DNA from 4 places in the Lysobacter firmicutimachus genome. Region 4 is predicted to be linked to each of the others. Evidence: riboswitches for the same ligand, from Rfam matches in the RefSeq annotation. Region 4 holds a riboswitch; each other region holds the start of a gene.
The links. A riboswitch is a leader RNA that binds a small molecule or an ion and turns the genes downstream of it on or off. The one in region 4 is predicted to bind cobalamin.
Positions count from the first base shown of each region.

Region 1: another riboswitch for cobalamin. It lies ahead of metE (5-methyltetrahydropteroyltriglutamate--homocysteine S-methyltransferase); the one in region 4 lies ahead of btuB (TonB-dependent vitamin B12 receptor).
Region 2: another riboswitch for cobalamin. It lies ahead of V2J18_RS06630 (cobaltochelatase subunit CobN); the one in region 4 lies ahead of btuB (TonB-dependent vitamin B12 receptor).
Region 3: another riboswitch for cobalamin. It lies ahead of V2J18_RS18005 (ribonucleoside-diphosphate reductase subunit alpha); the one in region 4 lies ahead of btuB (TonB-dependent vitamin B12 receptor).

Region 1 covers NZ_JBANDL010000002.1:4,162,137-4,169,623, reverse strand. The annotation lists gene V2J18_RS18045 (S1/P1 nuclease) at 1-446, opposite strand, end outside; gene V2J18_RS18040 (OmpW/AlkL family protein) at 584-1,207, opposite strand; gene gap (type I glyceraldehyde-3-phosphate dehydrogenase) at 1,471-2,475, shown strand; gene metE (5-methyltetrahydropteroyltriglutamate--homocysteine S-methyltransferase) at 3,112-5,391, opposite strand; cobalamin riboswitch at 5,599-5,811, opposite strand; partial or broken gene V2J18_RS18025 (COG3904 family protein) at 6,145-7,318, shown strand; gene V2J18_RS18020 (aldo/keto reductase) at 7,310-7,487, opposite strand, start outside.
Region 2 covers NZ_JBANDL010000002.1:1,534,016-1,541,502, reverse strand. The annotation lists gene V2J18_RS06630 (cobaltochelatase subunit CobN) at 1-4,317, opposite strand, end outside; cobalamin riboswitch at 4,517-4,797, opposite strand; gene V2J18_RS06625 (acyl-CoA thioesterase) at 4,997-5,491, opposite strand; gene V2J18_RS06620 (NADPH-dependent FMN reductase) at 5,494-6,093, opposite strand; gene V2J18_RS06615 (hypothetical protein) at 6,209-6,619, shown strand; gene V2J18_RS06610 (hypothetical protein) at 6,636-7,082, shown strand; gene V2J18_RS06605 (M16 family metallopeptidase) at 7,174-7,487, opposite strand, start outside.
Region 3 covers NZ_JBANDL010000002.1:4,152,125-4,159,611, forward strand. The annotation lists gene V2J18_RS17995 (DUF3999 domain-containing protein) at 1-1,391, opposite strand, end outside; gene V2J18_RS18000 (DUF2339 domain-containing protein) at 1,388-4,129, opposite strand; cobalamin riboswitch at 4,252-4,545, shown strand; gene V2J18_RS18005 (ribonucleoside-diphosphate reductase subunit alpha) at 4,964-7,315, shown strand; gene V2J18_RS18010 (ribonucleotide-diphosphate reductase subunit beta) at 7,439-7,487, shown strand, end outside.
Region 4 covers NZ_JBANDL010000002.1:1,228,502-1,235,988, reverse strand. The annotation lists gene V2J18_RS05260 (hypothetical protein) at 1-405, opposite strand, end outside; gene V2J18_RS05255 (hypothetical protein) at 449-1,099, opposite strand; gene btuB (TonB-dependent vitamin B12 receptor) at 1,148-3,022, opposite strand; cobalamin riboswitch at 3,136-3,374, opposite strand; gene V2J18_RS05245 (TonB-dependent receptor plug domain-containing protein) at 3,608-5,983, shown strand; gene clpB (ATP-dependent chaperone ClpB) at 6,476-7,487, opposite strand, start outside.

The DNA.
Region 1 (7,487 bases), 2.9 Mb from region 4:
GCCTGCCGGCGTTCTGCGCGGCTGCGGCCGGGGTCGGCGAGGATCGCGGTCTGAGTGCGGATCGCCTCGATCGCGCAGTCGCCGTTGGGGCAATGCCGGGCCGGCTCGTAGCCGCAATCGTCGCCGGCCGTGCGTTCGGCCAGGTTGACGTAATGCCACTTGGCGCTGAGCTTGCCGAGCTTGGGGTCGTTGGCCCGCAGTTCGTCGGCCCAGTTGGCGATGCCGGGCAGGCTCGGGTCGGCTTCGCCGGCGAGCAACTGCAGCGCCTCGGCGCGGGCCTGCGGGGTCATGCCGTCCCAGGCCAGGGCAGCGACCAGGCGATGGCCTTGCGGACCCCAGGCCAGGCCCTGCGCGGGCACGGTCAGCAACAGCGCGGCGCAGGCCAGCGGGCGCAGCGCGCGCGCGGCCAGGGAAGACGGACGTGAGCGGTGACCGGATGCGTTCATCGGACGCACTTTAGCCGAGCCGGCCGGGCCGCGACTGTCCGAACATGGCGGTGCGCGGCGTCGCTCGCGGTCGCCGCGCGACGGCCGCGCCGCGGGCGCGGCGGCGGCCGGAACGACGGGCCGAAGCCCGCCGCGGATCAGAACTTCATCACGTAGGCCAGGCCGTACACGGTCGGGTCGATGTCGGCCTTGCCGATCTTCTCGCCTTCCAGCTCGACGTCGCTGCGGATGTCCATCCAGCGCGCATCGACGCGGATCGCGCTGCGCTCGCTGAGGATGAAGTCGATGCCGGCGTGGGCGGCGACGCCGACCGAGTCTTCCAGGCGCAGGTCCAGCCCGTCCAGCGCGCCGGTGGTCTTCTCGCTGAAGAAGGTCGTGTAGTTGATGCCGACGCCGACGAAGGGCGAGACGGTACCGCGGCTGTTCCAGTGGTACTGCAGCGAGAAGGTCGGCGGCAGGTGCTTGGTCTCGCCGACCTTGCCCACGCCCTTGACCGCGATGTCGTGCTTGAACGGCGTTGCGGCCAGCACCTCGATGCCGAGGTTCTCGCGGATGAAGTATTCGAAAGTGAAGGTCGGCTGGACGTTGTCGTCGATTTCCAACTGGGCCGCACCGTTGAGGACGGTGCCGTTGTTGGACTTCGGGTTGACCTGGTGGACGCCGATGCCGACGGTGAAGTTGCCGGCTTGCTGGGCCAGGGCCGGCTGGGCCGCGCAGGCGAGGGCTGCGGCGAGGGCGCCGCCGATCAGACGATGGTTCATTCCTTGAGTCCCCTGGGTGGTCGGAAAGGCCGGATTGTAATCATGCTGAACGGGGCTTGCGCCACTGCGCACTCTAAAGAGGGGCGGCAAAATCAAACTTTGACCCCGATCCCAGTCCTTTCCGGCCCCCTTGCCGCCCGTCCGGCCCCCGGCCCCCGGCCCCGGAGACCGTCGGGTGCCGGTCCTGCGGGCCGGGGGCGGGGCTTGTTAGAATGGCGGTTTCCCCAAACGACCCGCCCCGGGGCGGCCGCAGGAGTACCTCAATGACGATCAAGGTAGGCATCAACGGCTTCGGCCGCATCGGGCGCAATGTCCTGCGCGCGGCCGTGCAGAACTTCGGCAACGAGATCGAAATCGTCGCCATCAACGATCTGCTCGAGCCGGACTACCTGGCTTACATGCTGCAGTACGACTCGGTCCACGGCCGCTTCAAGGGCACGGTCGCGGTCGAAGGCAACACCCTGATCGTCAACGGCAAGAAGATCCGTCTGACCCAGGAACGCGACCCGGCCAACCTGAAGTGGGACGAGGTCGGCGCCGAGGTGGTGATCGAGTCCACCGGCCTGTTCCTGGACAAGGCCACCGCGCAGAAGCATCTCGATGCGGGCGCCAAGAAGGTGGTGCTGTCGGCGCCGTCGAAGGACGACACGCCGATGTTCGTCTACGGCGTCAACGACAAGACCTACAAGGGCGAAGCGATCGTCTCCAACGCCTCGTGCACCACCAACTGCCTGGCCCCGCTGGCCAAGGTGCTGAACGACAAGTGGGGCATCAAGCGCGGCCTGATGACCACCGTGCACGCCGCCACCGCCACCCAGAAGACCGTCGACGGCCCGTCCAACAAGGACTGGCGCGGCGGCCGCGGCATCCTGGAGAACATCATCCCGTCCAGCACCGGCGCGGCCAAGGCGGTCGGCGTGGTGATTCCGGAACTCAACAAGAAGCTCACCGGCATGTCGTTCCGCGTGCCGACCTCGGACGTGTCGGTGGTCGACCTGACCGTCGAGCTGACCAAGGAAGCCACCTACGCCGAGATCTGCGCCGAGATGAAGGCGCAGTCGGAAGGCGCGCTGAAGGGCGTGCTGGGCTACACCGAAGACAAGGTCGTGGCGACCGACTTCCGCGGCGACGCGCGCACCTCGATCTTCGACGCCGAGGCCGGCATCGCCCTGGACGGCACCTTCGTCAAGCTGGTCAGCTGGTACGACAACGAGTGGGGCTACTCGAACAAGTGCCTGGAAATGGTCAAGGTCGTCGCCGCCAAGTAAGCGGCGGTCGCCGGCGCCCCCGGCGTAGGCAACGATCCGGAAGAGCCCCGCATCCGCGGGGCTTTTTCTTTTGCCCCTGTAGGAGCGGCGTAAGCCGCGACCGCGCTGCTGCGATCTCGCGCCGTTTGCCGTTCGAAGGCTTCGAAAGCTTCAAAGCTTTAAAGCTTTAAAGCTTTGAAGCTTTAAAGCTCTAAAGCTCTAAAGCCAAGCTTCCGTCCGCAAGCGGCCGGGTCACTTTCTTTGTCCAAGCCCCCTGTAGGAGCGGCGTAAGCCGCGACCGCACTGCTGCGGTCTCGCGCCGTTTGTCGTTCGAAGGCTTCGAAGTCTTCAGAGCTTCAATGCTTCCGTCCGCAAGCGGCCGGGTCACTTTCTTTGTCCAAGGCGACAACGTCCCACGGGATTTCCTTCGGTCAAAAGTAACCAAAGAAAACGCCACAACTGTTTCGAATCAAGAGCCGCTATGGGGCAAGGTTTGCGCAGGGCTGCTCCGCACAGGCCCTCCCTGGCCTGGCTGCGCACGGCCCGCCTCCCTGCGGGCCTCCCTCCGGGACTGCTTTTGTTCTGGCGAGTCCGTCGCGACGCCAAGCTCAAAAGCAACAGCAACAGCAACAGCAACCGCGCAAGCTTGCCGGTCGCTCAGGCCGGTGCGGCGACCGATTCGCGCAGGCCGCGCGCGGCCTGCACCATCGCCTGCAACGCCGCGCGCACTTCCGGCCAGCCGCGGGTCTTCAGGCCGCAGTCCGGGTTCACCCACAGTTGCTCCGGCGCCAGCACCTGCAGGGCCTTGTCGAGCAGCGCGCGCATTTCCGCCTCGCTCGGCACCCGCGGCGAGTGGATGTCGTAGACCCCCGGGCCGATGCCGTTGGGATAGCGGTAGCGGGCGAAGGCGTCGAGCAGCTCCATGCGCGAGCGCGAGGTCTCGATCGAGATCACGTCGGCGTCGAGCGCGGCGACCGCCTCGATGATGTCGTTGAACTCGGCGTAGCACATGTGGGTGTGGATCTGGGTCGCGTCGCTGACCCCGCTGGCGGCGAGGCGGAAGCAGTCGCCGGCCCAGGCCAGGTAAGCCGGCCAGTCGGCGCGGCGCAGCGGCAGGCCTTCGCGCAACGCGGGCTCGTCGATCTGGATCGCGGCGATGCCGGCCGCGTCCAGGTCCTGCACTTCTTCGCGCAAGGCCAGGGCGATCTGCCGGCAGCTGTCGGCGCGCGGCTGGTCGTCGCGCACGAACGACCACTGCAGGATCGTCACCGGGCCGGTCAGCATGCCCTTGACCGGACGCTCGGTCTGGGTCTGGGCGTAGCGGGTCCAGCGCACGGTCATCGGCTTGGGCCGCGCCACGTCGCCGTACAACACCGGCGGCTTGACGCAGCGCGAGCCGTAGCTCTGCACCCAGCCGTGGGCGGTGAAGGCGAAGCCGTCGAGCCGCTCGCCGAAGTACTCGACCATGTCGTTGCGTTCGAATTCGCCGTGCACCAGCAGGTCCAGGCCCAGCGCTTCCTGCTCCTTCAAGCAGTCGCGGGTTTCCTGTTCCAGGAAGCGGCGATAGCCGGCGTCGTCCAGGCGTCCGGCCTTGTGCTCGGCGCGCGCGCGCCGCACCTGCGCGGTCTGCGGAAACGAGCCGATGGTGGTGGTCGGAAACGGCGGCAAGCCGAGGCGTTTTTGCTGCAAGGCGATGCGGCGCGGATACGGCGAGGCGCGCCGGCCCATTTCAGGGCGCACGTCGGCCAGGCGCTTGCGCACCTGCGGATGGCGCAGCAGCGGCGAGGCCAGGCGCGCGGCGCGCGCGCTCGCGGCGGCGGCCAGTTCGCGCGCAGCGCGCTCGTCGCCGGCCAGGGCGTCGGCGAGCAGGCGCAGTTCTTCGATCTTCTGCTTGGCGTAGGCCATCCACTGCCGTAGCGGCCCGGGCAGCTTGCGTTCCAGTTCCAGATCGGTCGGCACGTGCAGCAGCGAACACGACGGCGCCAGCCAGCGCGCACGTTCGCCGGCGCGGCGCGCCAGGCTCAGCGCCGCATCGAGATCGGCGCGCCAGATGTTGCGGCCGTCGACCACGCCCAGGCTCAGCGCGCGCTCGGCCGGCAGCAGGGCGAGCAGGCTTTCCAGTTGCTGCGGTGCGCGCACCAGATCCAGGTGCAGGCCCTGCACCGGCAATTGCGCCGCCAGCGCGGCATTGTCGCCGAGCCCGCCGAAGTAAGTGGCCAGCAGGCGCTGCGGCGCGTCGGCCTCGGCCAGGGCGGCGTAGGCGCGGCGGTAGGCGGCGCGGTCGGCGTCGTCCAGGTCCAGCACCAGCGCCGGCTCGTCGATCTGCACCCATTGCGCGCCGGCGGCCTTGAGCCGTTCCAGCAACTGCGCATACGCCGGCAGCAGGGCCTCGAGCAGTTCGCGCGGGTCGCCGCCGTCGCGGCGCTTGCCGAGCTTGAGCCAGGTCACCGGGCCGAGCAGCACCGGCCGCGCCTGCAGGCCCAGCGCCTGCGCCTGGGCCAGTTCGGCCAGCGGCTTGTCGGCGCGCAGGGCGAAGCGTTGGCCGGGCTCGAACTGCGGCACCAGGTAGTGGTAGTTGGTGTCGAACCACTTGGTCATTTCCAGCGCGTGCAGATCGCGCCGTCCGTCCTGCACGCCGCGGGCGAGGGCGAAGTAGCCGGCCAACGGATCGTGTTCGTACAGCTCGCGGTGACTGGCCGGAATCGCGTCGAACAGCACCGCGGTGTCGAGCGCCTGGTCGTAAAGGGAGAAGTCGTTGCACGGCACGCTGTCGGCGCCGGCGGCGCCGGCCAGGCGCCAGTGGCGTTCGCGTAGCGCTGCGGCGGCGGCGTACAGGGCGTCGGCCGCGGACTCGCCTTTCCAGAACGATTCCAGGGCCTGCTTGAGCTCGCGCCGCGCGCCGATGCGCGGGAAGCCGAGATGGGTAACGCTGATCATGATGAGTACCTGCGATGCGTGGGCATGACGCAGGGCAACGAAGGAGACCACGGCGGCGCCGGCCCGGCGCTGGCGCGCCCGGCTGCGACGACCCTGGTTTCGACCTTCGCCCCCGCGGGCGAGCCGGCTGCGCGCGGCGGCCGGCGCCGCGAGGGCGCGCGACCGGCGCACGCGCCGGAGTCGGACGGAAGGCGAGCCTTCCGGTCGCGGCAGGTCTTCGGGCTCGGGACTTGAAGCCGGGAAGGGGGGGAGGAACGAGCACGGCTCGTTCCTGACCACGCGTTTCCCGTTTCAGGCTTCTCCTACTGAGGCCGCTTCCCAGGCATTACCGCCCAGTGCCAAGGCCCGTTCGTTTCCCATACCGCTGCGGGGCAGCTCCGGATTCGCACCGGATTCCCTCTGGCCGCCTCCGGGGGACCGGTGGCGGCGTGTCGCATCGCTATATCTTTATGAAGCGATGTTCACCGTAACGACGCCAAGTTACGCAGCGCGGCCGGCGGAGTCAATCGGTGCGCGCGGCTTTGCCCGGTCTGCCGGCTGCGCACGGGTCCGGCGACGGGGCGCGCGCGAGGCGGATTTCGCCGGCTGGCGTTCATGCGGCGCCGACGAAGATGAAGCGCACGGCCGCGGCGGCCGCTTGCGGCGTCGCGACGCCGTTGAGTCGGATAACGGCTGCGGCTAACGTGGCATCGTCGCAACGATGCGCGAGGCGGGCCCGGGACGGCCCGCAATCCCGAATCCGATGGGTGGAACATGTTTTACAGATGGTCGCTTGCGCTGGGTTTGTGTCTGCTGGGCCTGGCAGGCTGCGCGAAGGACGCCGCACCCGATCCGGCCCGCAGCGAGGCGGTGACCCTGGGCAGCCAGAACGAGCCGGCGCGGGCGGCGTCACCGGCGCGCTCGACGCCGCCCAGCGAGGCGGAAGTCTTGCGTGGCACCTACTGGCCGCCGGCCAAGCTCGACAACGGCAGTGCGCGGATCAGCTGCGGCTACGACTACCTGGGCGACGGCGACGGCGAGCGCCTGAGCGGGCTGGATTTCTTCAGCCTGGTCGACGCCCTGGCGCCGTGCCAGTCGGCCGGGGTGGTGCGGGTGCGCTACGAAGGCAAGATCGGCGCCGGCTTCACCGCCCTGGTGCAGCGCGTCGCGGCGATGGCGACGCGGATGGAGATCCCGACCCGGGTCCTCGACATCGATTCCAGCGGCGGCCACGTCGAAGAGGCGATCCGCGCCGGCGACTCGATCGCCGAGTCGGGCTGGTCGATCTGGGTCCGGGACGGCGCGGTCTGCCACAGCGCCTGCGTACTGGTGCTGGCCGCCGGCGACACCCGCTCGGTCGAGGGCAAGGTCGGCATCCATCGGCTGATGCGCGACCGTTCCACCGCGACCTCGCGCGCCGAACTCAGCCGCGAACTGCGCGCGATCAGCCGCGAAGTGCGCGACTACCTGGAGCGCAACGGCGTCGCCACCGCAGTCGCCGATCTGATGATGACCATCGCCAACCGCGATCTGCGCATCCTCACGCCCGACGAATTGACCTTGTACGGCCTGGACGGCAGCAACGCCGCCCAGGACGATCTCGACCGCATCCGCCTGACCCGCAAATGCGGCGAGGACTTCGTGCGCAGGCGCGAACAGGTACGGCGCGAGGTCGACGCGCAGTGCATGGCCGCCGGCAAGGATTTCGGCGAACTGCCCGATTGCGCGCGCGACGTGCAGTCGCGCCATGGTTTCCCGGACCGCAGCTGCCCGAACGACAGCCCGGCCGACTTGTACCTGCACGAGCCCGCGCTGCCGCCGCTGGCGGCGGCGGTCGCGGACGACGAGGCGACCGACAAACCGGCCGACAAGGTCGTCGCGCGCAAGGGCGGCGGCAAGCGCCGCGATTAAAGCGCCCGTCGCGTCGGCGCCTGGCGGATTACCAGCCGCGCTGGATGGGCTGTGCGCCGAGCATGGCCTGGCGGATGCCGGGCAGGGCCAGGAAATCGTGCGGGAAGCCCAGGCGCACCGCGCTGGCTTCGTCCAGCCGTCGCAACTGGGCCGGTTCGAACGCCACGTCGAGTGCGTCCAGATTCTCCAATAGCTGCGCCGGCGTG
Region 2 (7,487 bases), 310 kb from region 4:
CGCGATCAGCGCCGACGGCAGCGGATGGCGCTGGACCAGCGCCACCGGCGCCAGGGTCGACAGTTCGCTGACGTGCGCGTTGCGCGCCGGCTCGGCCGGCTTGGCGGGCGCCTGCTTCGAACCGGCCTGCTTCGATCCGGACTGCTTCGATTCGGGCGGCTTCGGTGCGGCCTGCGGCGCCGGCACGGGCGGCGACGGGCGATTCGATGCCGCGGCCCGCATCGCCGCCTGCTGCGCGCGCGCGGTCTCGCCGCGTGCGAACGTCGACACCGCGCCGCGCTCGCCGCGCGCACGCGCCAACACTTCGGCCACCTGCGCCTGCGCTGCCGGCGACAGCCGCGGTTGCAGCCAGCCCCACAGCGGGTGGTCCGGCGCGGCGTGGCCGCTGCCCGGCAGGCCGTTGCGCGCGACCAGCGCGGCCAGTTGCTCGCCCAGGCGCGCGAGGTTGGCCTCGGGCGTCTTCCAATAGCCCTTCTGCGCCGCCACCAGCATCAGCGCCAGCATGTGCGCCTTGGCCTGCTGGGCGTGGCCGCGCTCGAGGAAGTCGGCGACGCCGAGGCGGTAGCGGTCGTCGAGGTAGACGCTCTGCACTTCGTCCCAGGCCCAGCCGTGGATCACGTCCGGCCGGGTCACCTGCCAGCCCCACAGGTTTTCCAGGAACTCCTGACTGACCGTGCGCGCGCCGGCATAGCCGTGTTTCATCAGCGGGCGGATCCAGGCGGGATTGAGGTAACGGCCGCGGAACTCGCGCAGCAGCGCGGCTTCCAGCGGCTCGACGTCGGCGCGCTCGGCGTCGGCGTTGTACAGCACCTGCGCCTGCGGCACGCGCCCGGTCAGGGTTTCCACCGCCAGCGACAGGCCGCCGAAGTAGTCGAAGGCATCGTTGTTGTCGAGCAGGCCGTACAGGTGCGAGGCGCGGCCGTGGTAGCTGCGCTCGACTCGGCCCAGGCCGATCTCGAACGCGCGATGCGCGGCGCTGCCGTTGGCGTCGAGACCGTAGGCATGCCCCATGCGATTGAGATAGGCGCGGCCGATCTGGCGCCGTTCGCTCCAGGCGCCGGAGCGCTCGGTGAGCCGATTGACGCCGGCGCCGTACGCGCCGGGCGCATCGCCGAACACCCGCCAGGCCGCCTCGCGGCCGGCGTCGGCCAACGGCACGCCCTGCGCGCGCAGGGCGTCGGTGCGCTGCAACCATTCGCGAGCGACGCCGTTGCCGGCCACCGCTTCCTCACCGAATTCAACCTGCTCGCCCAGCGGCGCCAACGCCGCCGCCAAGGCCGGCGCCAACTCCGGCCGTTGCGCGCGCAGGGTCTTGGCGCTCGCCGCCAGGGCCAGGCGGCCGCCGCGGTCGAGCAACTGCACCAGGTTCGGATAGAGGTCGCGGAACAAGCCCGAGGTGGTGACGATGACGTCGCGGCGCGGCTGCCCCTGCGGCATCGGCTTGAGTTCCAGCCCCTGGACGATGCCGCGTGCGTTCCAGCGCGGCTGCACGCCCATCAGCGCCAGCGAGAAGCCGACCATGACGCCTTCGTCGCGCACCGCGTCGGACGCCCACAACACCACGCCCTCGCTGCCGCTGCGGCCGTCGCTGCGCGCCAGCACCCGCGCCGCCTGTTCGGCGCCCAGGCGCTGCGCCAGCGGCGACGGCAGCACGTCGCCGTCGAGGCCATGGAAGTTGCGCCCGGTCGGCAGCGATTCCGGCGCGCGCAAAGGGTCGTTGCCCTTGCCCGGCCGGACGAAGCCGCCGTCCAGGCCGTGCAGCAGCGCGGCCATTTCCGCCGGCGGCGATTCGATCAGTTTGCCGCGCAGGGCCTCGCGTTCGCCCAGGCCGCGCATCGAGTCGAGCATCGTGTCGAGCTGGCCCCCGTCCCAGGCCTGGCCGAACACGTGCAGGCCGTGCGGCATGAACTTTTCCTGCAGCTTGGTCAGGTAGTGGCCGATCTCGTGCGCGAGCAGGTCGTCGTCGGCCTGCTCGAAGCCGATCCCGCGCACCTGCAGCACGTCGGCCATGCTCGCCTCGAGTTCGGCGCGCAGCTGCAGCGCCTCGACCTGGGCGCGCATCTCGCTCGCGGCCTGGGCGCGCAGCGGTTCGCTGCTGCTGCTCTCGAAGCTTTCGACCAACTGGCGCAGGGTCAGCAGGCGGTCGTACAGCGAGGTCGCCGCCAACGGCGGGGTCAGGTGATCGACCATCACCGCCAGGCCGCGGCGCTTGGCCTGGGTGCCTTCGCCGACGCCGTCGACGATGTAGGGATAGATCCCGGGCACGTCGCCGGCGATCAGGCGCGAGTAATCGTCCTCGGCCAGGCCGACCGCCTTGCCGGGCAGGAACTCGTAAGTGGAATGGCGGCCGATGTGGACGATGGCGTCGGCGCGGAACACGTCGCGCAGCCAGTGGTAGTAAGCCAGGTATTGGTGCGGCGGCGGGATCTGGGTGTTGGCGTGCAGCAGTTCCTCGTCGACCTCCCAACCGCGCGGCGGCTGCGGGCCGATGAACACGTTGCCCAGGCGCAGGCCCGGCAACACCACGGTGTCGTCGTGCACCATCACCTTGCCTGGCGCGCGGCCCCAGCCGCGCAGGCCCGGCACCTGCAGCGCCAGCAGGCGGCGCTGCGCGGCGCCGGCGTCGGCGCAGGGCGCTTCGGCCGCCGCAGCCTCAGCCTTGAGGCAGCGCAGATGGGCTTGGATCAGGTGGCGGAACTCGGCCAACGCCGTGTCGCGTGCCGGATGATCGATGCCTTCGAGCAGATGCAGCAGTTCGCGTTCGGCATCGCGCACCCGGCGTTCGCCGAGTTCGGTCTCGTGCGCGGCGCGCGCCAGCGCGACCTGCGCCTGCAGGCGCGCCAGCGGGCCGTCGCTGACCTCGCCCTGCACCGCCGCCGGCAGGGTCGCGAACCAGCGCCGATAGTCGTCGCCGGACAGGGTGGTCGCCTGGGCCGCCATCGCCGCCAGTTCGCCGCCGTCCTCGGGCGTGTTGACGCCGAGCTGCATCATCCGCTCGAGCAAGGCCTCCGGCGTGGCCGGCAGGTCGTCGATGCGATAGCCGTGGTCGCGCATGGTCCGCAGCATGCCGTGCAGCGAAGCCGGCACGTCGAGGTTGTCGGCGCCGATGTTCTGCCGGCCGGGCGGGTGGTTGTAATAGATCAGGGCGATGCGCCGTTCGCTCGCCGGCTTGGCGCGCAGCGCGCGCCAGCGCCGGGCGCGCTCGACCAGGGCGCGCATCTCGCCGCTCAGCGGCTCGGGCCGCTGCAGGCGCACCCCGGTCAGCGGATCGATGCGCGGCGCGCCGGCCGCGGCCAGCACCATCGGCTGGCTGCTGCCCTGCAGCTCCGACATCGCGACCCGGTACTGCACGCTGGAGGCCGGCAGGCCGTCGCCGGACAAACGCCATTGCGCTTGGCCGCGATCGAGCAGGCGGATCGCCTTGAACACCGGCACGTCGAGCGCGGCGATCGCGCGGGTCGCCGCGTCGCGGCCTTCGGCGGCGCCGACCACGAAGTCCTGCAGCACCACCAGCCCGGCCAGCGGCTGCGCGCCGAGCATGGCACGCAGGTTCTGCACCGCCTGCAGCGACGCCTCGCCCCAGCGTGCGTACAGCCCCAGGCAGGCCAGTCCCTGCGCCTGCGCTTGTGCGCACAGCGCGTCGCCGGTGGCGACGTCGGCGTTGTTGAGGTCCAGCACCGCCAGCAGCGGCCGGGCATCGGCGGCCGGCGCGGCGACCGCCGCGCCGTTCTGGCGCAGCACCAGATCCGGCTGCGGCTGCGCCGCCGGCACCGCGCCGCCGTCGAGCAGAAAGGCGTAGCTGCGCTGCAGGTTGCGGTTGCCGCCTTCGCGCCACAGCGCGCGCAGGTCGAGCCATTCGCCGGCGAAGGCGTCGCCGCGGGCGCGCCGGACCAGCTCGGGCGGCGGCGTTTCGGCGGTGACGCGGATCAGTTCGTCGGCGCTGAATGCGCCCAGGCCGTGACCTTCGCGATGGCTGGACTGGGTCAGGCCGGCTTCGCCGTGAAAGGCGTACAGGCGCTGCGGACCGCGTCCACGCTGACGCAACCAGGACGCCGCCTCGCGCAGGCGCACGCCCTGTTCGCCGAACAAGGCCACTGCGATCACCGCGTCGCTGCCGCCGACCAGTTCGCGCAGTTGCCCGCGATCCAGGGCTTCGAGCTGCTGCGGCGTGCGCAGCACGATGCGGTCGCCGGGTCGGGTCGCCAACAATTCGCGTGCGGCCTCGGCCGCTTCCGGCGCGGCGCGCTCGGAGACTACGCCGAACACGGTCTTGGCCGGGGCGGCGGCGGCGAACGCCAGCAGGGCCGCGGCGCCCAAGGCGCGCCATCGGCGAGCGACCGCATGCCCAAGGACTCCGCGCTCACGGACACCACGCTCGACAACACCACGCGCAACACGCATCGACGGCCTCGCTCGCCGCACGCCCTGTGCGGAGCTGGATGAAGGAGGCGAACGACGGACGAAGAGACAGGCCACGGACCCGGTGCACGGGCGCGCGACGCCGCCCTCCGCGACGTCCACCGCGTACGCACCGGCCGGTCTCCGGGCTTGCGGGGGCCGGGACGAACCCGGCGCATCGGCGCCTTCCCGGAGCGCAGGCTCCAGTGGCTGGGCGAGTGCGGGCGGTTCGCATCCACGCCGGACGCGACCGCCGGCCGTCGCCGACGTGCCGATGCTTTACCCGCCTACCGTTGCAGGGGCAGCGCCGGACTGGTCCGCAGCCTCGCGGACGCACCGGCTTCCCGTTTAACCGCGTCGCCGGAGGGCGAGGCGGCACCAGATGCAAAGCGCGCGCAATCTAGCACAGCGCGCCGGCACGGCGCGGACGCGGGAGTATGGAGACGGCGGCAGCGTGCCGAGCCGGTGGGCGCCGCGTTGGGCGTGCGGAGCCCATCCTCCCGCGCTGCGAACCCCGCTCAGCAACCCAGTTGCGCCGGGCGCTGGCCCACTCTTTCGAAGGGGGCGATCGATGACGCGCCGACTCCCCGCACGCCGCTCACCCCTCGTGCACGTAACGCTCGACCGTCGCCTCGATGCCCTTGCTGAGTTCCATGATCTTCAGCGCGTACTCGGCCAGGCGCTTGTCGTCCTCGGTCAGCGGCGTCCACGCCGGCACCGGCGTCGGCTTGCCCTCGGCGTCCATCGCCACGAACACGATCACGCAGTGGGTGCACAGGCGCTCTTCGGCCACGCCGTCGTCCAGGCCCGGGTCGCGCGCCTTCACGTCGACCGCGAAGTGCATGCTGCTGGTGCCGGTGTGGATCAGCTTGGTGTGCACGGTGACCAGGTCGCTGATCCGGATCGGCGCGACGAAGCGGATGCCGCCGACCGCGACGGTGACGCTGTACTTGCCGCTCCAGCCGACCGCCGCGGCGTAGCCGGCCTGGTCGATCCACTTCATGACCATGCCGCCGTGGACCTTGCCGCCGTAGTTGACGTCGGTCGGCTGGGCCAGGAAGCGCAGGTTCAGTTCGCGTTGCTGCCCTTTCATGCTCAGCCCTCCCGCACGACCTTGATGTGCCGCACCACCGCGGCGCCGACCCGCTGCACGGCTTCGCGCTGGCGCTCGTCGTTGAGCTGGCCGTAGTCGGCGAGCTTGTCGCCGGCCTGGCCGACCGCGACCTGTTGCGGCACCACCAGCAGCCCGAGCTTGGCCAGCGCATCGCGCAGCACCAGCAGCGAGCGCAGCCCGCCGAGCGGCCCCGGCGACGCCGAGACGATGCCGGCGACCTTGTCGGCGAACAGCGCGGTACCGGAGCGGCCGTCCGCGAGCGGGCGCGAGATCCAGTCCAGAGTGTTCTTGACCAGGGCCGGCATCGAACCGTTGTACTCCGGCGTGCTGATCAGCAGGCCGTCGTGCTCGGCCATCAGCGCCTGCAGCCGGCGCGCGTTGTCGGGCATGGCCTCGGCTTCGATGTCGCCGTCGTAGATCGGCAACGCGTAGTCGCGCAGTTCGATCAGGGTCACTTCGGCGCCGGCGGCGCGCGCCCCCTCGGCCAGGACCGGGATCAGGCGGCGGTTGAAGGAGCCCTGGCGCAGGCTGCCGGCGAAAGCCAGCAGGCGCGGGGTGGCGGAAGGAATGGCGGCGGACATGGCGGGCTCCGTGGCGAAGCGGGAATTATGCGCGAGCCCCTCCGGCAGCGGGAGCTTGCGCGGCGACGGCGGCGGCGCGATGCTCGCGGCCACCGACCCTGGGGAGGCGCGGACCATGGCACGTACGATCCTGGCAGTGGTCGCCGGCATGCTGGTGGCGATGGCGACGATGAAGTTGTTCGAGTTCGGCTCGGCCCGCCTGCACCCGTTCCCGCCCGGCGCCGACCCGCGCGACATGGCGGCTTGGGCCGCGCATGTGGCCGACGCACCGTTCGCCGCCCTGGCCCCGGTGGTCGCCGGCTGGACCGTGGCCGCCTTCGACGGCGGCCTGGTCGCGGCGTTGATCTCGCGCCGGCACCGGCGCGGCGCCGCGCTGGTCGTCGGCGCGCTGATCGTCTGCGGCGTGATCGCGGTCAATGCGATGTTCGCCCACCCGCTATGGATGCTGATCGCCGGCCTGCTGCTGCCGTTGCCGGCCAGTGGGCTGGGCGCCCGCTGCGTCGCGCGCGGGCCGAAGGACCCCTGAAGAAAAAGGAACGCTGATGAAACAAGTGCTGTACGGATTCGGCGCGTTCGTGGCCGCGTTCGCCCTCGGCGCCGCCCTGGCCCGCTATGGCGCGCCCGGCGACGATACCGCGATGTGGCTCGGCGGCGGCCTGCTCGCGGTCGGCCTGATCGTCGGCTACAAGACGCTGGAAGCGGTCGCTCTGCTGATGGCGCCGTTGGTGCTGGCGCGCATGGCGCTGCGCTGGGCCGCCACCGGCCGACCGCTGGCCCCGGATCGCGACCGCGGCGAGCGCGGCGTGTGGCTGGCGCGGCTGATCTTCATACCGGTCTACGCGATCTATGCGGCGCTGACCGGCGCCGTCGTCGGCGCGTTTCCGGGCGGCCACGGCTTCTTCCTCAACGGCCTGATCTACGGTGCGGCCGGGCTGGCGTTCGCCGCGATCGCGGTCGGCGTGGTGCTGAAGTGGTTCGGCGAGAGCTGAGCGCCGCAGCGGCGTTCGCCGAAGCCCCGGCGCACATACGAACAGCCCCGGTCTGGCGACCGGGGCTGGTTCGTTGCGCCAGCGATCCGGCTCAGAAACCGGAACCGAATTCGCCGTAAGGCTTGAGTTGATTGCCCAGGGCCTTGGCGTCGCCGACCACGATGATCGACAAGTCCTTCGGTGCGTAGTACTTGCGCGCCATCGCCTGCACTTGCTCGGCGCCGACCGCGCGCACCTTCGGCACGTACTCGCCGAGGAACTCCGGCGCCAGTCCCGCCAGCCAGTTGTTGGCCAGGGTCGCGGCGACCGCGCCTTGCATCTGGTTGTTGATCAGATAGCCGCCGGCGACGTAGCGCTTGGTGTCCTCCAGCTCGGGCGCATCGACTTTGTAATCGTTGAGCTTGC
Region 3 (7,487 bases), 2.9 Mb from region 4:
GGCGGATTCGTGCGCAGCAGGCTGAAGGCGAAACCGGCGACGATCAGCGCGCCCGCCACCAGCACCGCCCACAACGTCCACGAACGCCAATCCCGCTTCGGCGCCGGGGGTACCAGGGCCGCGTCGCCCGCCAACGGCGCCGCCGCGCCCAGGCTCGCCTCGGCCGGCTGCCAGTCGCTGCCGCGGCGCTGGCGCAAGGTCTCGATCAATTCCGCCAACGGCGAGTCGGCGCGCGTCGTGCGCGCGCTGCCGGCGACCAGGGCGTAGGGCGGCGCACCTTGGGCCAGGAACACCGCGACCTCCGGCCGATAGCCCAGGCGCAGCACCGGTTCGCCCGGCACCGCGCCGTTGGCGCGCAGCCGCCAGTAGCGGTCGCGCACTGTCGCCGCCAATTGGCGCGCGGCGGAGCGATCGTCCACGCCCTCGCCGTCGACCCGGTACGCCATCCACGGGCCGGCGCGCGCGACCCAATGCCCTTCGGCCTCGTCGCGGCTGCTCAAACGCCACTCCAGCGCATGATTGCCCGGCAGGGCCACGTCGGCCTGCTGGATCGGGAAGCGTCCGTCGAGTTCGAATTCGAACTCGACCCGGCCTTCGCTCTGCTCGATCCGGCGTCCCTTCAACTCGCGCCATTGCAAAGGCGTGGTCGCCGCATCGGCGGCCAGTTCGGCCACGACCGCGCTGATCGGCACCGCCGCGTTCGGGTCCTGCGGCGTCAGGCGCAGATAGCGCGCCTGTTCGCCGATCGGATCGAACACGATGCGCCGTTGCACCAGGCGCTGGCCGCCGCGCTGCAGATCGATCAGGCGCCCGCTGCTGGACACGGCGCGCCATTGGTCGAGATCGTCGCTGGCCTCGACCCGGTACGCCGCCTCCAGTGCCGCGCCGGGCGTCCATTCCAGTTCCAGCGCCAGGATCGGCGAACGCACCCGGCTGGCATCGATCAGCAACGCCGTCTGCGGCGGGCGCGCGGCGCCGCCGGTGCTGCGCGCCTCGACCCGGCGCAAGCGACCGTCGCTTTCGACTTCGCTGACCAATTCCCAGCCCGCACCGGCGCCGTCCGCGGGCGCCGCCGGCAAGGCGAACCAGGGCAGGCCGGCGCGCTGCGGCGCGCGCGCCAAAGGCTGTTCGGGCGCGAACACCGCCGCCGGCACCGGCTTGCCGGCGCCGTCGAGCACGTCGAGATCGCGCAACCGCGCATCGCGCGCCTGCCGGTACACCGATTCGTCGAGCACGACCCGGTAGGCGCCGCCGTCGTCGCGGCTGAGCTGCAAGGGCCATTGCCGGGCGTAATCCTCGCGCGGCGCGGCGGAGGCGAGCGCGACCGGCAGCAGGCACAGCCAGGCCAGCGCGCGCGGCGCGCGGCGGAACGAAGCGGACAGAAGATTCAAACGCCGGTCTCCGCGGAGTCGGATGAGGAAGCGGTCGAGGACGAAGAACGCGGCGTCGGCGCCGAAGCGGACGGCGGCGCCGGAGCGAAATAGCCGACCACGGTGCACAGCAGGCCGTAGGCGATGAACGAGGCGATGCCGAGCAGATTGCCGAGATGACCGCGATCGACCAGCACCAGCTTGGCCAGCACCACCGCCATCAGCACCGCGCCGGCCAGCCACAGGCCGCGTTGGCCGCGACGCGAGCCGGCGATCCAGCCGGCCACGCCGAGCACGCTCCAGACCACGGTCAGGCTGGTCTGCACCAGGCTGGTGTCGAACATCGACGGCCCCCAGGGGGTTCCGCCCCAGGCATGCGCGCTGCGCAGCACTTCCAGGGTGATCAGGCCGAAACCGGCCGCCACCAGCAGCGGTACGCGGCGCCGCTGCAGCCCGGCATCGACCCACGGCGACGCCAGCCACGCGCCGGCGATCGCCAGCGCCGCCCACTGCAGCAGACCCAGCGGATTCAACAGCGGCAGCCACGGCAGCGGCGAAGACGACGCCGGGTCGAAGGCGTACGCTGCGATCGCGGCCCACGCCGCCAACAGGAACGAGGCCAGCGCCGGCGCACGCCAACGCGGCAATTGCGCCGCCACCGGCCAGCCGACGACGCGTGGGCGCCACAGCAACAAGGCCGCGCTCAACAACATCGGCAGCAGCACCGCGGCCGCGGTCCAGCCGCTGCCATAGATCTCGTCGAGCGGCACGGCGCGGCCGTCCGGACGCAGCCAGCGATGCAGGCCGATGCCGATCGCCAAGACCCAGGCCCACAGCCAACCGCTGTGCGCGAAACCGAGCTCGGGCCCGGCACGCTCGCGCAGCGCGGCCAGGCTGCGCGCGCCGCACAGCGCGTACACCGTCCAGGCCAGCCACCCCAGAGCGGCGAACGGCTGCCCGTGCGCTTCGACCTGGGCGAACAGCAGCGGCACGGCCGCGAGCAGGGCCAGGGTCGCGGTCGCCGACAGCGCGCGCCAATCGTGGCGACGGAACACCTCGGCCGCGGCCAGGCCGGTCGCGGCGACCAGCATCAGTACGGCGTCGACGCGTTCGCGCGCTGCGACAAATTCGGCGATCTCGCTGCCGACCGCGCCCAGCCACCAGGCCAGTCCCCAGACGTAGTACGGCAGCGCCAGCCGCGGCGCGGCGCTGCGGCGATGGCTCCAGGCGCTGGCGAAACCGGCGCCGGCGATCAGCAAGGCGCCGGCGAAGCTGGGGTTGAGCAACGGCCGCTGCGCGTCCCAGACCGCATCGCTGGCGCCGATCGCGAATGCGAACGCGGCGGCCAGTTGCAGGCCGGCGCCGGTCAGTTGCGGCAGCGGGCGCCGCTGGCGCAGCCCCAGCCAGACCAGGGCCGCGCCTTCCAGCGCGAACACGCAGGCGGTGGCCTCGGCGGCCAACGCCAGCGGGATGGCCAGGGTCGCGAAGCCGACCGCAAGCAAGGCATAGGGCGTGGCCAGGCCGAGGAAGCGCGGGTCGCGACGCAGGCCAACGGCCAGCAGCGCGTACAGCGCGCCCAGGCCCAGGGCGCAGAACGCCAGCGGCATGCGCTCGCCTTCGAGCAAGCCGGCCTGCAGCGAGAACGCGATCAACGGCGTGCCGAACACCAGGCAGCCGTCGATCAGATCGCGTCGGCCGGCGGCGCGGCGGCGCGCGTACAGCACCGGGATCAGCAGGTAGAAGGCGAAGAACAGCAACAGGAAGGGTTCGCTGCTGGCGAAATGCTCGGGCCGGTAGCGCAGCACGCCCCACAAGGTGCCGATGCCCCAGGTGAAAGCGAAGCCGAGCAGGTTCAGCGCGCGCCACGGCCGCCACCAGGCGATGGCGAAGATGCCGGCGTTGAGGACGGCGTAGTAGCCGAACAGGGCGACATGGTTGCCCGAGCCGGTCGACAGCCAGATCGGCGCGAGGAAACCGGCCAGTATCGCCAGCACCGCCAGCGCGAGCGCGTTCTGCCGCACCGCCAGCACGCCGGCGCCGGCGACCAGGGCCACGCTGAGGCCGAACGCGGCGCCGGCCGGGATCATGCCGTAAAGCTTGAACGCCGCGAACACCACCAGCAGCAGCACGCCGATCGCACCGCCCTGCAGGCTCAACGCGAACGCGCGCTTGCGCTCGCGCTGGCGCCAGCCGAACACCAGCCCGGCCATCGCCGCCAGGGCCACGCCGCTCAGGCGCAACTCCATCGGCAGGCGCATCCAGCCTTGATCGCTGGCGTACTTGAGCAAAGCCGCGACGCCGGCGAACAGCACCAGCACGCCGACCTTGACCGGCACGTTGCCCTCGCTGAACCAGCGCCGCAACCAGCGCAGGCCAAGGGTGAACACATCCGGCGGCGGCGGCGCGGCCGGCGCTCGCGGCGAGGCCGGGCGCGGCGGCAACGTGGGCGGCGCGACCGCCGGCGCGGCGCGCGCGGCGGCCGGCGGCGCGGACGGCAACGGCGGCGGCTCGGGGGCGGCGGGCACCGGACCGGCCTGGGCAGCGGCCGGCGCCGGGGGCGCCGGCCGTGGCGGCGCTTCGCGCGCCATGCGCTCGGCCAGGGTCGGCGCGCGCGCTTCGGCCTCGCTGCGCAGGCCGGTCAGCGCGCGCTCCAGCTCGGCCACGCGCGACTTCAGCCCGGCGATCTGGACCAGGGCGACCACCAGCAGGACCGGCACCAGCAGCACCGCCAGCGCCAGCAACACGAGTAGTGATTCCATCACGTTTTCCCGGTCCTTATGCCGCGCACGTTACACCATGCCGGGCTTGGCGATTAAGGGGCTTGACGCTCCCTGCACATCGCCTCCTCACCAGATATCGCGTTGACGGATCGACCGAACCACACTATGTTGTGCCCGTCGGTGCCGGTCGCGAGATCGGCTGAAAAGGGAAGCCGGTAGGGGCATGGCGTTGGACGCCGCCCGAAGCCGGCGCTGCCCCGCAGCGGTATGGGAAACGAACGGGTCATGGCACTGGGCGGAGCGCCTGGGAAGCGGCCCTAGTAGGAGGAACGAGCCGAGAGCGCAGAGACCTGAGCAGCGAACGAGCGGTCGCCCCGCTCTCACTCTCATGTCTCTGCGCTCTTTCTCGCTCTGAAGTCCCGAGCCCGAAGACCTGCCGACAGCCGCGCGCCTGCACACCGCGCGGTACCGGCCCAGGAGTCTTCGGGGGAAGACGGCCGGTGTCGCAACGCGAGGGCCTCACGGCCGTCGCGTCCGTCCGTTTCGGCGCCACGCGCGGAACGGACCGCGCCCGTCTCGGCGCGTGCGACACCCTGCCAGCACGCTCCGGAGTTTCCGCGCCCGCGGGGGCACGGCCGTGCCATCGGCGACGCCGCGCGCGCGGCCCGTCGCGATGGCGCGTCCGCGTCCTCCGCACGCCGCCTTCGCGGGAAGGTCCGGCGACCCGTGCGCCCTTGCCCCGGAGTAACGCCCATGACCACGCTCGCCACCGATCCTTCCGTCGCCGCCGCCCCCGCCGGCGCCGCTTCGCCCCGCCAGGACGCGTCCGCCGCGCCCGGCTTCGCCCTGACCCCGCCCGCGGCCAACCTCACCATGAGCGTGACCAAGCGCAGCGGCCGCCGCGAACCGGTCGATCTGAACAAGATCGTGCGCGCGGTGACCCGTTGCGGCGAGGGCCTGTACTCGGTGGATCCGATGCGCGTGGCCACCCGCACCATCTCCGGCCTGTACGACGGCGCGACCACGCGCGAACTCGACGAACTGTCGATCCGCACCGCCGCCCTGCTGACCGCCGAGGAGCCCGAATACGGCCGCCTCGCCGCGCGCCTGCTGGCGGGGGTGATCGAAAAGGAAGTCGCCGGGATCGAGATCCACGCCTTCTCGCAGTCGATCCAGCGCGGCCATGAGCTGGGCCTGATCAACCAGCGCCTGCTCGAATTCGTCCAGGCCAACGCGCGCAAGCTCAACGACGCGATCGACCGCAGCCTGGACGCCAAGTTCGACTACTTCGGCCTGCGCACCCTGTACGACCGCTACCTGCTGCGCCACCCGACCGCGCGCACCGTGATCGAAACCCCGCAGCAGTTCTTCCTGCGCATCGCCTGCGCGCTGAGCGAAGACGTCGGCGACGCGCTGGCGCTGTACCGGCGCATGGCCCAGCTCGACTACATCCCGTCCTCGCCGACCCTGTTCAACGCCGGCACCACCCACGAGCAGTTGTCGAGCTGCTTCCTGCTGGATTCGCCGGACGATTCGCTGGAAGCGATCTACAAGCGCTACATGGACGTGGCCAAGCTGAGCAAGTTCAGCGGCGGCATCGGCCTGAGCTACACCCGCATCCGCTCGCGCGGCTCGCTGATCCGCTCCACCAACGGCCTGTCCAACGGCATCGTGCCGTGGCTCAAGACCCTCGACGCCTCGGTCGCCGCGGTCAACCAGGGCGGCAAGCGCAAGGGCGCGGCCTGCGTCTACCTGGAACCGTGGCACGCCGACGTCGAAGAGTTCCTGGAGCTGCGCGACAACACCGGCGACGAAGCGCGCCGCACCCACAACCTCAACCTGGCCAACTGGATTCCGGACGAATTCATGCGCCGGGTCGAGGCCGATGGCGAGTGGTCGCTGTTCGACCCGGCCAAGGTGCCGCAACTGACCGACCTGTGGGGCGAGGCGTTCGAGCGCGCCTACCACGCCGCCGAAGCCGCCGGCCTGGCGACCAAGAAGGTCAAGGCGCGCGACCTCTACGGCCGGATGATGCGCACCCTGGCGCAGACCGGCAACGGCTGGATGAACTTCAAGGACAAGTCCAACCGCGCCTGCAACCAGACCCTGTGCGACGGCAACGTGGTCCACCTGTCCAACCTGTGCACCGAGATCCTCGAGGTGACCTCGCAGGACGAAACCGCGGTGTGCAACCTGGGCTCGATCAATCTCTCCCACCACGTCGAGATTTTCGAGGACGGCAAGGGCGCATTCGACTTCGACAAGCTGGCCGAGACCGTGCGCCTGGCCGTGCGCCAGCTCGACCGGGTGATCGACCTGAACTTCTACCCGATCGAGACCGCTCGCCGCGCCAACCTCAAGTGGCGCCCGGTCGGCCTCGGCGCGATGGGCCTGCAGGACGTGTTCTTCAAGCTGCGCCTGCCGTTCGACTCCGAACCGGCGCGCAAGCTCGGCCGCGAGATCGCCGAAGCCATCTACTTCCACGCCCTGGCGGCGTCGAACGAACTGGCGATCGAGCACGGCAAGCACCCCAGCTTCGACGACACCCGCGCCAGCGCCGGCGAACTGCAGTTCGAGGCCTGGGGCGTGGAGCCCTCGCAGCCGGAACGCTGGACCGAGCTGCGCGCGCGGATCAAGCAGCACGGCCTGCGCAACTCGCTGCTGGTGGCGATCGCCCCGACCGCGACCATCGCCTCGATCGCCGGCTGCTACGAATGCATCGAACCGCAGGTATCGAACCTGTTCAAGCGCGAGACTCTGTCCGGCGACTTCCTGGTGGTCAACAAGTACCTGGTCGAGGAGCTCAAGCGCCTGGGCCTGTGGACCGCCGACATGCGCGACCGGATCAAGATGGCCGAAGGCTCGATCCAGTCGGTGAACGAGATTCCCGAATCGCTGCGCCAGGTCTACCGCACCGCCTGGGAGCTGCCGATGCGCTCGCTGATCGACATGGCCGCCGACCGCGGCGCGTTCATCGACCAGAGCCAGTCGCTCAACCTGTTCATCGAGAGCCCCAACATCGGCCAGCTCAGCTCGATGTACATGTACGCCTGGAAGAAGGGCCTGAAGACCACCTACTACCTGCGCTCGCGCCCGGCGACCAAGATCGCCAAGACCACGGTCAGCGCCCCGGCGGCCGCGACCGCGCCGAAGCCGGAGTACACGCCCAGCGAAGCGATCGCCTGCTCGCTGGAAAACCCGGAAGCCTGCGAAGCCTGCCAGTAACGACCACCCTGTTCCTGTAGGAGCGACGCGAGTCGCGACCGCGACATCGCGCATACGGCGCGAGCTTGCGACCCCGCGGTCGCGGCTCGCGCCGCTCCTACAGGGCTGCATCAAGGAACCACGATGTCCATCGCTCCGCCCCGCCTGCTCGACCCCGGCTTCGATCTCACCC
Region 4 (7,487 bases):
CGACGTCGCCAGCAACACCCACGCCAGCCGCGGCACCGCGCTCCAGGCGTCGCGATGCGCCCGCGCGTAGATCCGGCCGCCGAACCACAGCGCACCGTAGGCGAAGGCCAACGCCCAGTACGCCGGCGACAGGCACCAATCGGTGATCCGCCCCTGTGCCAGGCTGCCCAAATCCAACAGCGAGGACAGCAGGAACAGCGCCGGAAAGCCCCAGGCCGGGCGCAGCATCGCGCCAGCGAGGAAGAACACCGCCCACGACGCGCTGGGCAGCGCGTCGACGCTGGCGAAGTGCTGGCCGCGGGTGCAGATCATCAGGACGGCCAAGGCCAGGCCGACGCCGATCTGGGCGCTGCGCGAGCGCAGCGGCAAGGGGGCGACGGGGGTTTGCTCTAGGGTCGGGGACATGCTCGGACTCCGATGACGGAACGGATGAGTGACGATGCGCGGATCAATCGTGGCGGCGGGCGACGGCGAGCTGGCGCAGGTGGTGGGCGATCACTGCGTAGAAGCCCAGGGCGACGACGACGTAACCGAGCGTGGTGCGTACGAACAGCGGCCCCCAACGCCACAGCCGACTCAGGTACTCGGCCAGGTTCGGATCGGCGTAGCGTCCGCCGAACCAGTAGAACGCGCCGTTGGAAACCAGGAACGAGACGCTGGCGGCCAACGCGGCGACCGCGAGGGTCGCCGCCAGTGCGCGCCATTCCGGCGCCAGCCGCGGCGCGACCCAGCGCCCGCCGTACCACAGCGCGGCATAGGCGAGCAGCAGGAAGGCATAGGACGGCGTCACGCAGTAGTGCTGGAAGAAGCCCAATCCGCGCCCGGTGATGGCGAGGTAGTCGACCGCCACCGCCATCCCAAGATAGGCCAGGAACCCCAGATGCCGGCGCAGGAACAGGCCGCCGAGGAAGAACACCGCCATCGACGCGTCCGGCAGATGCAAAGCGCTGCCCAGATGATGGAAACGGGTGCCGAGCATCAAGGCCAGCAGCGCGCCCGCCACCGCGGCGCGCGCCGGTCGCGACCAGACCGCGGCGTCCGCGTCCGCGTTCGGCAAGGCAGCGGCGCTCGCTGCGTGGGGGCGGGTCGGCGGGTTCATCGGCAGGCCTCGGTGGAGCCGGCGCGCACGCCGGCGATGGTGATGGGGTCAGCGCGCGGGTCGGTAACGCAGGCTCAACAGGTAGTTGCGGCCGGGCTGGTTGTAGAACGCAGCGGTCTCGTAGCGACGGTCGAACACGTTGTCGGCGCTCAACTGCACGCTCCACGACGGGTGGAAGGCATAGCCCAGACGCAGATCGGCCAGGGCATAGCCGCCCAAGCGGCGGCTATTGGCGAGGTCGTCGTAGCGTTCTCCGGCGGCATAGACACTGGCGCCGAACGAGAACGCGTTCACCCGCCGGTCCAGGTCGATGCGCGCGCTTTGCCGTGCACGGCGCGGCAGCCAGTTGTCGCGATTGCCCCCGGGGCTGAGGTTGCGCGCGTCCAGCCAGGTCGCGCTGGCGCGCAGATCCCATTGCGCCAGCTGCGTGTCCAATGCCGCCTCCAGCCCCCGAATGCGCGCGCTGTCGACGTTGCCCGGCAGGCCGATCGAGGCGTCGTAGGCGATCAGATCGTCGATCTTGTTCTGGAAGGCGTTGAGCGACCACACGTGCTGGCGGCGCTCGCCCCAGGTGCCGCGCAGGCCGAGCTCGACGCTGCGCGAGGTTTCCGCGCCCAAATCGGGGTTGCCGTAATTGGGGTAGTACAGCTCGTTGAAGGTCGGCGCCTTGAACGCGGTGCCGTAGCTCGCGGTCAGGCGCAGCGATTCGCTCAGGTTCCAGCCCCACAGCAGGCTGCCGGTGGTCTCGCCGCCGAACTGGCTGTCCTCGTCGCGGCGCAGGCTGGCCTGCAGCGCATGCGCGCCGACGTCCTGCTGCCACTGGCCGAAGGCACCGCGCAGGATGCGGCCGTCGCGGGCATAGGCGACGTTGCTGTCGACGCGGTCGCGCTGCCAGTCGAAACCCAGGGTCAACAGGCCCTCGCCGAGACCGAGGTCGGCCTGCAGCGAGCCCAGCTCGCGGCGGGTCTCGAAGGTGCTGGAGTACTTGCCGTTGCGATAGGCCTCGCTGAGATCTTCGCTGCGGCCGGCGCCGGCGCTGACGCCGATGCGCTCGCTGGGGCGATAGCGCAGCTTGGCGCCGAGCACCTGCTGCACGCTGTCGGCCTGATTGTTCTGGCTGCCGTCGTATTCGTTATGAGCCTCGGCGCGGAACGCGCGCGCCTCGGCCTCCCAGCGCTCGCCGAAACGGTAGCCGCCCTGCACGGTCAACGACTGGTTGCGGTAGCCGTCGCGGTCGGGCGAGTTAGTGAAACAACCGGCGCCGCGCGGCGCCGGCTTGCCGCGACAGGCATTGATGCCGTCGGTGTCTTCGTGTGCGGCATTGACCGAGTACCAGCCGCGCTCGCCCTTGCCGGCCACGCCGGCGCTGGCGCGGTGGGTCTGGTAGCTGCCGATCGCGGCGCTGAAGCTCGGCGCGAACGCGCCCTGCGGACGGCGGGTGAAGATCTGGATCACTCCGCCGAGGGCTTCGGAGCCGTACAGGCTGGAGAACGGCCCGCGCACGATCTCGACCCGCTCGATCTGTTCGACCGGAATGTCCTGCAGCGCGGTTCCGCCGCTGGTCGCCGAACCGAGCTTGATGCCGTCGACCAACACCAGTACGTGATCGGATTCGGTGCCGCGCAGGAACAGCGAGGTCTGCTTGCCGGCGCCGCCGTTATTGGCCAGCGACACGCCCGGCGCGCCGCGCAGCAAATCCGGCAGCGAGGCCGGCTGGCGCCGTTCGATTTCGGCGCGATCGATCACCGTCACCGCGGCGAGAGTGGCGTCCTGGGTCTGGGCGGTGCGGGTGGCGGTGACCACGACCTGATCCAGATCGACCGCGGCGGGCGCGGCGGCGGCCAGGCCGGGGGCGGCAAGCACGCCGCCGGCGAAACACAGGGAAGCAAGACGCAGGCGCGGGGCGCAGCAAGGCAAAGTCACAGGCGGTCTCCAGGGCCGCGCTCTCCCGCGCGGCCGTGATCGGTCGTGACAGAAGGCGGAAACGGCCAGGAGACGGCGCAGGCGCGCCTTCGCCCCGAGACCGGCCCACCGCCTGTCGGTTCGCGCTCCGGGCCGGTCTCCGGGCTCGCGAGCCGATGCGGTCCTGTGCGGAACCGGCATCGCGTACCGCGCCTTCCCGTGTCGAAACACAGTGGCTGCGTGCGGTACGTGTACTCGCCTACCGTTGCGGGGGCAGCTCCGGCTTGGCCGCCTGCGGGGCAGGACGACGACCGGATTCCCGTTTCAATCCCCGGCGAATGTGCCGGCGATCACCTTGAGCGCGGGCATCTTAACAGTCGCGCCCGGTGGCGACGCCAGCGTACGGCGCGCGATGGGCGCGCAGCCTGCCGCCCGCGCCCGGTCCCGCGCGCGGAAAAGCGCCTTAACGGGCGGCCAGGCGTGACCGGCTGCGCACTACCACTTTTCGACTATTGCCGATAGGCGGACTTTGGCGGATTTATTGACCAATTGTTATGCGCGTGTTAAATCGCAATGACATCGCTGTCAATCCCTCAAGGAGTCGCCATGCACGTCCGCCGTACCCCCGCCGGCCCGCGCCATCCCCTGGCCCTGGCTCTGCTGCTCGCCCTCGCCGCCCCGGCGTACGCGCAGGATGCGCCGCAGAGCGACGCCAAGACCCTGGACCAGGTGATCGTGACCGGTACCCGCGTGTCCGACCGCACCGTCGCCGAGTCGACCGCGCCGATCGACATCATCACCCCGGAAACCCTCGAAGCCACCGGCACGGTCGAACTGGCCACCGCGCTGTCGCGCGCCCTGCCCTCGCTGAACTTCCCGCGTCCGGCCATCACCGACGGCACCGATGCGGTGCGCCCGGCGCAGTTGCGCGGCCTGGCCCCCGATCAAGTGCTGGTGCTGGTCAACGGCAAGCGCCGCCACACCACCGCGTTGATCAACCTCAACGGCAGCCAGGGCCGCGGCTCCTCGCCGGTCGATCTCAACGCGATCCCGATCGCCTCGATCGAGCGGGTCGAAGTGCTGCGCGACGGCGCTTCGGCCCAATACGGCTCCGACGCCATCGCCGGCGTGGTCAACGTGGTGCTCAAGGGCTCGGGCCAGAACGGCTCGATCGCCGCGCGCTACGGCCAGTACAGCGCCGGCGACGGCGAGCAGTACCAGCTCTCCGGCGACGCCGGCTTCAAGCTCGGCGAAAACGGCTGGCTGCGCCTGGCCGCGCAGGGCGGCCATCAGGACCAGACCAACCGCGCCCGCCCGTTCCAGGGCCGGGTCGAACAGCGCTACGGCGATCCCGAGATCGACCACGGCGCGTTCTCCTACAACGGCGAGTACTCGCCGGCCGATTACCTGAGCTTCTATTCCTTCGGCAGCTACAGCGAACGCGACGTGTTGTCCAACGGCTATTTCCGCTTCGCCGGCGACCCGCGCAACATCCCCTCGATCTATCCCAACGGCTTCCTGCCGCAGATCCACAACGTCAGCAAGGACCGCGCCGCGGTGTTCGGCGTGCGCGGCGAAACCGCCGGCGGCACCCAGATCGATTTCAGCTACAACTACGGCCACAACGGCCTGACCTTCGACATCGAGCACACCCTCAACCGCAGCCTGGGCCCGAGCTCGCCGACCCAGTTCTACGCCGGCGCGCTGGAGGTCACCCAGCACGTGCTCAACCTCGATTTCACCCGCGCGATCGAACTGGGCTGGAAGTACCCGCTGACCCTGTCCTGGGGTGCGGAATGGCGCGGCGAGGAGTTCAGCCAGCGCGCCGGCGAGCCGCTGTCCTACGCCAACGGCGGCGTGGCCGCGCCGAACGGCCAGATCATTCCCGGCGCGCAGGTGTTCTCCGGCTTCCGCGCCAGCGACGCCGGCGATTTCGACCGCCACAGCTACTCGTTCTACCTCGATGCGGAAACCGACGTCACCGACAAGTTCTCCATCGGCGCCGCGGCCCGCTACGAGAGCTACAGCGACTTCGGCGAAACCACCTCGGGCAAGCTGTCCGGCCGCTACGCCTTCACCGACAAGGTCGCCCTGCGCGCCACCGCCTCGACCGGCTTCCGCGCGCCGTCGCTGCAGCAGCAGTACTTCCAGTCGATCGCGACCAACTTCATCAGCGGCATTCCGTACGAGATCGGCACCTTCCGGGTCGACAACCCGGCCGCGGTCGCGCTGGGCTCGGAGCCGCTCAAGGCCGAAGAATCGACCAACTACAGCCTGGGCCTGGTGCTGCAGCCGGTCGACGCGCTGTACATCACCGTCGACGCCTACGACATCAAGGTCAAGGACCGCATCCTGCTGTCGGAGAACCTGACCAGCGCCGCGGTACGCAACTACCTGCAGGCCAACGGCTATCCGGGCATCGGCGGCGGCCGCTACTTCACCAATGCGGTCGATACCAAGACCCAGGGCGTGGACGTGATCGCGACCTACGGCTGGGAACTGGCCGCGGGCAAGCTCAACCTCACCGCCGGCTACAACTACTCCAAGACCGAGATCGACAAGATCGCGCCGAATCCGCCGCGACTGGCGGCGATCGACCCGGCGGCGGTGCGCATCGGCCGCACCGAGATCGGACGCATCACCAAGGGCGCGCCGAAGGACAAGTTCTTCCTCGCCGGCGACTGGAAGACCGGCCACTGGAGCTTCAACGCCACCGCCACCCGCTACGGCCAGTTCACCGAGCTGCACGCCACCGATCCGCGCCAGGACCAGACCTTCGGCGCCGAGTGGACGCTGGACCTGGCGGCGACCTACCGCCTGGATCGCTGGGAGTTCACCGTCGGCGGCGACAACGTGCTCGACGCTTATCCGGACGAGTCCAAGCTGGTCCGCGGCACGCGCAACTACCTGCCGTACAACACGGCCTCGCCGTTCGGCTTCAACGGCGCGTTCGGCTACGTCAAGGTCGGCTACAAGTGGTAAGCCTTCCGGCGTGACGATCCAACGCCGGGAATGGATGCGCGAAGGCCCGGAGCGATCCGGGCCTTCGCGTTTGCGGCGGAGCGTCGTGCGCCGTTCGGTGCGGCCGGGATCCAGGCGCGCCGCCGGTCCGGCCGGCGCGAATCGAGCGCACCGGGCCCGGCCCGGGTGTTTTCGTGTTTCCGGCACATCCCCACCGCGACGGATCGGCCATACAACGCCGGGGCGCACCCGCGCCGCCGCACCGAACACCCCGCCGGAGCCCGTCGATGCGCCCGGTCTAGGAGCAGCGTGAGCCTCGGCCCAGCGCCGCGACGTATGCGAGCGTAGTCCCCGTAGCCCAGGCAACGGGGTTGCTTCGCCTTGTCGCGTGGTTGCCGTGTGGAAATACGCCGCTTCGCCGGTCGCGGCTCGCGCCGCGCCTACAGGATCGACGGCACAACGAAAAACGGCCCGCATCGCGGGCCGTTTTCGCTGCATCGCCGTCGGCTTGGCTCAGCCCTTGCGGAACACCAGGTGCCCGCCTTCGGCCTCGACCTGGATCGTGTCGCCGTTGACGAACTCGCCGCCGAGGATGCGCTGCGCCAACGGGTTCTCGATCTGTTGCTGGATCGCGCGCTTGAGCGGCCGCGCGCCGTACACCGGGTCGAAACCGACGTTGCCGATCAGGTTCAGCGCCGCCTCGCTCAGCGCCAGCTTCAGGCCGCGCTCGCCCAGGCGCTTTTCCAGGCCGTGCAGCTGGATCTTGGCGATCTCGCGGATCTGCCCCTTCTCCAGCGGGTGGAACACGACGATGTCGTCCAGACGGTTGATGAACTCCGGCCGGAAATGGCTCTGCACCACCCCCATCACCGCCGCCTTCATCTGCGTATAGGCCTCCGCCGAGGTGTCGTTGCTCAACTCCTGGATCATCTGCGAGCCCAGGTTGGAGGTCATCACGATCACCGTGTTGCGGAAGTCCACGGTGCGGCCCTGGCCGTCGGTCAGGCGGCCGTCGTCGAGCACCTGCAGCAGGATGTTGAACACGTCCGGGTGCGCCTTCTCGACCTCGTCGAGCAGGATCACGCTGTAGGGACGGCGACGCACCGCCTCGGTGAGATAGCCGCCCTCTTCGTAGCCGACATAGCCCGGAGGCGCGCCGACCAGGCGGCTGACCGCGTGCTTCTCCATGAACTCGCTCATGTCGATGCGCACCATCGCATCGGACGAGTCGAACAGGAACTCGGCCAGGGCCTTGCACAGCTCGGTCTTGCCGACGCCGGTCGGGCCCAGGAACAGGAACGAGCCGCTGGGACGATTGGGATCGGACAGGCCGGCGCGCGAACGCCGCACCGCGTCGGACACCACCCGCACCGCCTCGTCCTGGCCGACCACGCGCGCGTGCAGGGCCTGCTCCATCTTGAGCAGCTTCTCGCGCTCGCCTTCCAGCATCTTCGACACCGGGATGCCGGTCCAGCGCGCGACCACTTCGGCGATCTCCTCGGCGGTCACCTTGTCCTGCAGCAGC